Linked DNA regions of Methanococcus voltae PS. The protein of the gene in region 1 binds, or shares a complex with, the protein of each later gene. Links are inferred from orthologs where the notes say so. Each region holds a gene or a part of one and is shown on either strand. Other genes may lie near its edges. The genes, in order: M2325_RS00370 and M2325_RS02255.

Evidence for each region.
Region 2: the proteins of M2325_RS00370 (region 1) and M2325_RS02255 are in contact, whole or in part, in a crystal structure (PDB 7CNS), measured with the Thermococcus kodakarensis proteins. The link is inferred for Methanococcus voltae PS from one-to-one orthologs. Residues at the interface, in WP_011250200.1 of Thermococcus kodakarensis: Ile25, Ala28, Leu29, Ile32, Tyr33, Ala47, Gly48, Asn53, Ile54, Ala57, Glu60, Phe61, Leu62, Tyr99, Ser128, Glu129, Ser130, Asn145, Arg146, Glu147, Gly148, Gly149, Pro150, Ser151, Leu153, Tyr164, Leu201, Gly202, Asn203, Gly227; in WP_011250199.1 of Thermococcus kodakarensis: Arg6, Lys7, Ile8, Leu27, Gly28, Thr38, Arg58, Gly59, Lys60, Gly61, Ser62, Thr63, Val64, Ser66, Tyr67, Val68, Tyr70, Ala71, Lys74, Glu86, Ala87, Glu88, Thr89, Ile90, Ala92, Thr93, Ile96, Ile97.

Annotation. Positions count from the first base shown.
Region 1 is NZ_JANUCQ010000001.1:71,394-74,633, forward strand. Bases 156-3,050 are described here. They hold M2325_RS00370 (aconitase X catalytic domain-containing protein), read right to left. Parts: upstream 2,293-3,050; coding sequence 1,018-2,292; downstream 156-1,017. Other genes in these bases: cobM (precorrin-4 C(11)-methyltransferase), read right to left, coding at 156-764; M2325_RS00375 (coenzyme F420-0:L-glutamate ligase), read left to right, coding at 2,577-3,050. Outside these bases: more of cobM, read right to left, coding at 1-155; more of M2325_RS00375, read left to right, coding at 3,051-3,240. UniProt on the Methanocaldococcus jannaschii protein: Component of a hydro-lyase that catalyzes the dehydration of mevalonate 5-phosphate (MVA5P) to form trans-anhydromevalonate 5-phosphate (tAHMP).
Region 2 is NZ_JANUCQ010000001.1:466,489-469,677, reverse strand. The notes cover bases 346-3,189. They hold M2325_RS02255 (DUF126 domain-containing protein), read left to right. Parts: upstream 346-1,494; coding sequence 1,495-1,884; downstream 1,885-3,189. Other genes in these bases: aroC (chorismate synthase), read right to left, coding at 2,611-3,189; M2325_RS02250 (hypothetical protein), read right to left, coding at 1,981-2,448; frhD (coenzyme F420-reducing hydrogenase, FrhD protein), read left to right, coding at 947-1,429; recJ (RecJ family nuclease), read right to left, coding at 346-695. Also shown: more of recJ, read right to left, coding at 1-345. UniProt on the Methanocaldococcus jannaschii protein: Component of a hydro-lyase that catalyzes the dehydration of mevalonate 5-phosphate (MVA5P) to form trans-anhydromevalonate 5-phosphate (tAHMP).

The DNA.
Region 1 (3,240 bases):
TCAAATTTAGCTTTCCTGTATTCATGTTCAAATTTTTTATCATATAATTTTGAATATGTATAATTTTTAGGGTCGAGAACATCCCCTACAATTATCAATGCTGTTTTTGTAATTCCTTCATCTTTAACTTTTTGAGCTATATTTTCAAGATTTCCAATAATTTTTTTCTCATCTTCCCATGAAGCGTGATATACAACGCCTACCGCAGTATCTGCGGGATAACCGCCCTCTATTAATTCTTTGCATACTTTTTCAATCATACCTGTACCCAGGTATATTGCCATAGTTGCTTGATGTTTAGCCAATGATTTTAAGCTTTCTTCACTTGGTTTTGGAGTTCTACCAACTGGACGTGTTATAATGACGGTTTGTGAAACGTCTGGCAATGTTAATTCAGATTTTAAAGTAGCTGCTGCAGCAAATAATGAGGTTACACCAGGTATTATTTCTACATCGATATTTCGTTTTTCTAACTCATCAATTTGCTCTTTTATAGCACCATATAATGAAGGGTCCCCAGTATGTACTCTAACTACTTTTTTATTTTCTTTAATTCCATTTACAATTACATCTATAACTTCTTCTAAATTCATTGAAGCACTATTGTAGATTTGTGCTCCACTTGTATTATATGTTAAAACTTCTGGATTAACTAATGAGCCTGCATATATTATAATATCTGCGTTTTCAATTGCTTTAGCTCCTTTAACCGTTATTAATTCCTTATCTCCAGAACCTGCACCAACTATTGTTAATTTATTCATAAAAACACCTTTTAAACTATATATTATACTTGTATTTTATATCTTCATAGTATATTTTCATCTGTATTAGATTTTAATTTAAAATTATCTCTAATAAAAATAACCTAAGTTAATTAAACTAATCTTGTATTAAATTCAACATATTTATATTATTTATATGTATAAAAATATGGTATAAAAAGATTATAGATATAATTTTGATATTTTTAGCAATTTTTTAGCAAATAACTGGTTAATTGGTTATTGATTTAAATTATTGATTTAATCCTTTTCTAATCAATTCTTCGATAGAGCCGTATATTACTTCACTACTACAGAAGTTAGGTAAATATGTAGCTGCTTTTCCTGAATTTGTAGCTACGTACTTATAACCCATTTTTTCAATAGGTGCAACAACCATACACGTATCCACAACTAGTTTACCGCCTGCATCTTCTATAATTTTTGTATAACCCATTCTGTCAGCTATTGCTTTTGTATATATCGAAGTACAAACCCATAAGTCTGTTTTTAACTGTTTTTTCTCTTCAAGAAGAATGTCAACAATTGTTTTTATTTCACTCATGCCACTATGTGGGCAACCGATACATATTAAGTCTATTTTTTGGTCATTATTGAATTTTGAGAGCTCTTCTTCAATCATTTCATTTGTAATTGTAATTTCATCGTCAAATTTTAAATTACCCTTATCAAACTGATTATCATAAGTACAGATGGCTTCAGGGGTTATTCCATTAAAATGGTACAATGCAACACCACCACTCGCAGCTAATGCAGCCCCGAGTCCTTTTAAACACTCACTTTTGATATTTAATCCATCGTTTTTTTGCTTGTTGCTAAAATTAAAGTATGGTATGCCGTTTTTTACAATTCTTCCCACATATCTACCTATTAATCCATAAGAAGCCATGTTATTAATTTTATTGTCACATTTTAGACCAATTTTTTCAAAGTCCAAATCTAAATTAATTTTAAAATTAGGTGTTCTATTTTCGTCCAAATGATAGCCATAGTATGAAGTTTTACCCAATATTGCACTAGCTAATGCAGAGGGTCCCCCTTCTCGATTAGTATAAGCGCCAAGAACGGAATTTGAGTAGCATACTGCAGATGACTCCGCCCACGAGATATGGTCTCTAAATCTTGGTACATTTCCGGATAAGTATGGGGTACAGGTACAACCTAATTCAATCCCCATTTTTTCAAAATAATCTATGATTTCAATCTGTTTTTTTGCAAAATCTTCTGGAAATCCAATATTTTTGTAGTCTATTAAGTCCATACCTGCAGGATTTAAAGTTGTAGGTACTGAAACTTTTAAGCCACTAGCTGACATATCTCTTAAAAATTCTAATCCTTTTTCGCCGATAGTTTTATATGAAACTCCTGAAACCTGGGCTGATGTAACATCTATCAATTTTTCGGCTCCATAAATGTCCCCAAGAGATACAATTAAATTCATACACATTTCGAGAGTTTCTCCGTACTCTCCATTATATATTTTTTCTTCTTCAGTGGTTAAATACAAAATTACACCCTTAATCTTTTAGTAAATTTATAAACTTTTAATTTATTGATTCATTAAATTTTCATGTTATTAATTATACATTTGTATTATATTATAGTTATGTTATTAAGCACTTTTAAATATTATTTATACAAATATTTAGAGAAATTTGGAAAACTATTAAAGTATTATTGTAATGTATTATTGTAATGTATTATTACGTACTAAAATATAATATAAAATTAAAAAATAATCAAAAAATAATCCTAATTTAGAGAATTTTATTAGTTAATATCGATGATAATATGGTAAAAGTAAATTATAAAATAAATTCTGAAATTCCTGATAATTTAAAAAATAGAATAACTGCTAAACCAATACAAACTAATTATTTGTATAATGGCGATGATTTTATATTCGAAACACTTCACTCTCTACGAAGAGAGGTAAATGCAGGTACTTTATCACTAAAAGATGGGGATTTACTAGTTGTTAGTGAAAAATTTGTATCCACCAGTCAGGGTAATTTTGTAGATGAGAATAAATCTAAGCCAAAATTGGGTGCTTATTTTTGTTATTACTGGAGTAAATATATTTGGGGTTATATACTAGGTCCTTTATTAAAAACAAGACCTGACCGAGTATTAAACCTTAGAAAAATGCCTGAAAGAGAAACTTTAAAGCATAAGCAAGTTGTAATTGATAATGTAGGATTTATTTATGCCTTAAAACCTGCTTCTGAAGGAGGAATTGATTTAACAAATGTGCCCGGTACTTATGCTTCTTTATTACCTACTAACCCTAAAGAAACCATGGATAAGTTATACGATGCAATAAAAAAGGAATTTGATGTAGATTTAACAATTATGTTAATTGATACCGATGCAACATATAAGTTTTATAAGTGGTATGTAACTGCACTACCCTATGCTACTGAAGGTATAATCTCAGGAATTGGAGTTTTTGGCT
Region 2 (3,189 bases), 390 kb from region 1 along the record:
AAATAAGGCTGTGTAGAGTAATAAATTGTTTTACTGATTTCTATGTTAAAGCAATTAAATATTAAATCCCTCATTATCTTTATATGTCTATTTTGCCTTGCTTCATTTAGTATGAACTTATTTAAACCCAAAAATGGTTTGTGTTGCATATCTCCAATAGCTCCAATTAATGCAATAGGTGCTAAATCACAAAAACCATAAGCTCTTGCTACTAAATAACAAGTTCCGCTACCTGAAAGCTCTCTTGAGCCATCTACTCCCATTAGTATGGGGTTTAACTGTAAAATTTGGCTATTTTGGCTATTTTGGCTATTTTGGCTATTTTCCCGGTCAATTATATATTTTTTTATTTTAACGGGATGGTGGTCTAAAATAATAGCGTTTAACTTAGCATCTAAGATTTTATCAATCTGTCCGCTTCCCATATCGGAAAATATAAACAGTTGGTCATTTTTACAGGTTGCTTCCTTTTTAAATTCTTCGATTTTTTCATCGTTTAAATTTTCTATCACGGTTATATGAAATTGTTTGTTAATTCTCATTAACATGTTGATTAATATTGCCCCTGATGTAAGTCCATCGGGGTCGTGATGCGTAATTAGCCGTATAGTGCCATTATAATTGTCTATTTTTAATTTTATCAAATTTATAACGTTGTTGAAACTTTCTATATCCTTAATTGGTATTATTTCCATAAATTCACCGATTTAAATAATTTTACATGTATTTAATCTATATTTGAATATGATAACTTCTAAATTCCTAATCCAAATTTCCAATATAATCATTTAGGTATATTTCTCGTTAATAATAAGTATTATTACTTGTTATTAGTTATTATTAGTTATTATTATATGAAATGTTGCATATATTATAATCATAATTATATATATTTAAAGATTAAAATTATTGGACTTATTAAATTATGGACTAATTAAGTGATATTATGATACCAGACTCTTTAAAATTTAAAAAACTCGTTATGGGCTGTGGTAATATGCTATTTGCCGATGATGGATTTGGTTACGAAGTTATAAGTTTACTCGAAAATATGGAATTACCCGAAGATGTAGGGGTAATTGATGCAGGTACGGGGGCACCTTACTATCTTATGTCTATTATGGATAAAGACTGCCCTGTTGAAAAAATAATCGTCGTGGATATTATTGATTTTAAATTAGAACCTGGAACATTGAAAAAATTAGGTATCAAAAACTTGACTAAAATCGATAAATATAATTTTGATGCTCACGACATGCCATTGTCTGATTATTTATTAAAAGCTAAAGAAGCAGGTATTGAAGTCGTAATCATTGGTTGTCAGGCTAAAAGAGTTACCATGCCCGATATAGAAGTTGGATTAACTGATGAAGTTAAAAATTCGCTTGAAAATGCTGTTGAAATGGTGTTAGAAGAGTTAAAGGAGTAAGTTAAAATTAATTTAAAACTAAACTTAAATTAGAATAAACTAATAAAATATAGGTGTGTGATAATTTGGAAGAATTAAAAGGTAGAATTATTTCAAAAGGCTATGTGGAGGGAGAAATTATTATATCCAATAGTCCTATTTCCTTTTTAGGAGGGGTTAGTGAAGAAGGTATTGTAACCGATAAAGAGAACGAATTATACGGAAAAAGCATAGCAAACAAAATATTTGTATTCCCTACTGGAAAAGGTAGCACTGTGGGCTCATATGTTATATACGGACTTGCAAAAAAAGGATTGCTTAAAGGTATTGTTAACCAAGATTGTGAGCCTATTGTGGCTACAGGCGCTATTTTAGGTAAAATACCGCTTGTAGACCATGTTGATATATCCAAATTGAAAAATGGCGATAAAATTATCGTTGATGGAAATAATGGAATTATTAAAGTCGAAAACTAATAAATAACAATTTTATAAAATAGATACGTGAAAAAAATATATGTTTATAATTTAATATTATAATTTAATATCAATAGGTATGTTAGATTCTATTAATTATTCTTTTTTAGAATTTAATATGTCTATATCTTCTTTTTCTTCTTTAATTTCCCCATTGTTTTCAATGTTTTCAATGTTTTCAATATCTTCTATTTTTTTTATTTCGTCATCTTTTGTAGCGTCGTCTTCTTTTTCTTCTGATTTTAGAGCTAGTTCTGAAGTCTCGCCCTCTTCTCGAAACAAATCGTCTTCTTTTTCTTCAATGTGCATTAATTCCAGATTTTTAAGATGTTCAACCATTTTACATCGTTCCGAAAGTTTACTCGATATATAAGCCCAAATTATGAAAATTATGAAAATTGCACCTAGCCAAGAATATATACCTATATCGTTAGTCAACAAATAAGCTATTATTAATATCAATATGCCTATAACCACCCTTAAAACTCTAATTCTGAGTATAGAAGCCTTTTCTTTTTTAATACTATGCCTTATGTCCTCTAATTTTCTTGATGTATAAGTCATTGCTATCCCCCTCATATTCATAATAAATTATATTAATCATAGTATTTATATAATATAATTTATCAATTAAACTAAAAATTTATTATGAAATAAAAATTAAAAATTAAAAATAAAATAATAAGTAATAAAAAAGATAATAAAAAAATTTAAAAAGAATAAATATTAAATTTTGTTAGCTTCTTTTAACAAATCTACGAGTACTATGGAAATCATACTTTCTAAAACAGGTATGACTCTAGGAACTATAATAGGGTCGTGCCTACCTTCTATTTTAAGTTTTGCGTTTGTTTTAGTCTTTAAATTTATAGTATCCTGTACTTTGAATATGGACGGAGTTGGTTTTATTGCCACCCTAACTACAATGGGCGTACCTGTGCTTATTCCTGCAATTACGCCACCACAGTTGTTGGACTTATAATTTATTTGATTATCGTTTTCGTTATTTTCAGTAGATTTGTAATAATATTCGTCGTTATTTTCGCTACCATAAAGCTCAGATACTTCAAAACCTCGTCCAATTTCAACACCTTTAACGGCATTTATAGACATTAAAGCTTCTGAAATTCTAGCATTTAGCTTATTAAATAATGGTTCGCCGATTCCTTGTGGTAAATTTAAAACTATTAACTCTACTACCCCACCTACGCTATCATTATTATCCATTGCGTTTAAAACGTATTTCTCCATGTCTTTATAATTATTTGATAAAGTTCTAAGTGGGTTATTGTCTAAATCATTTAT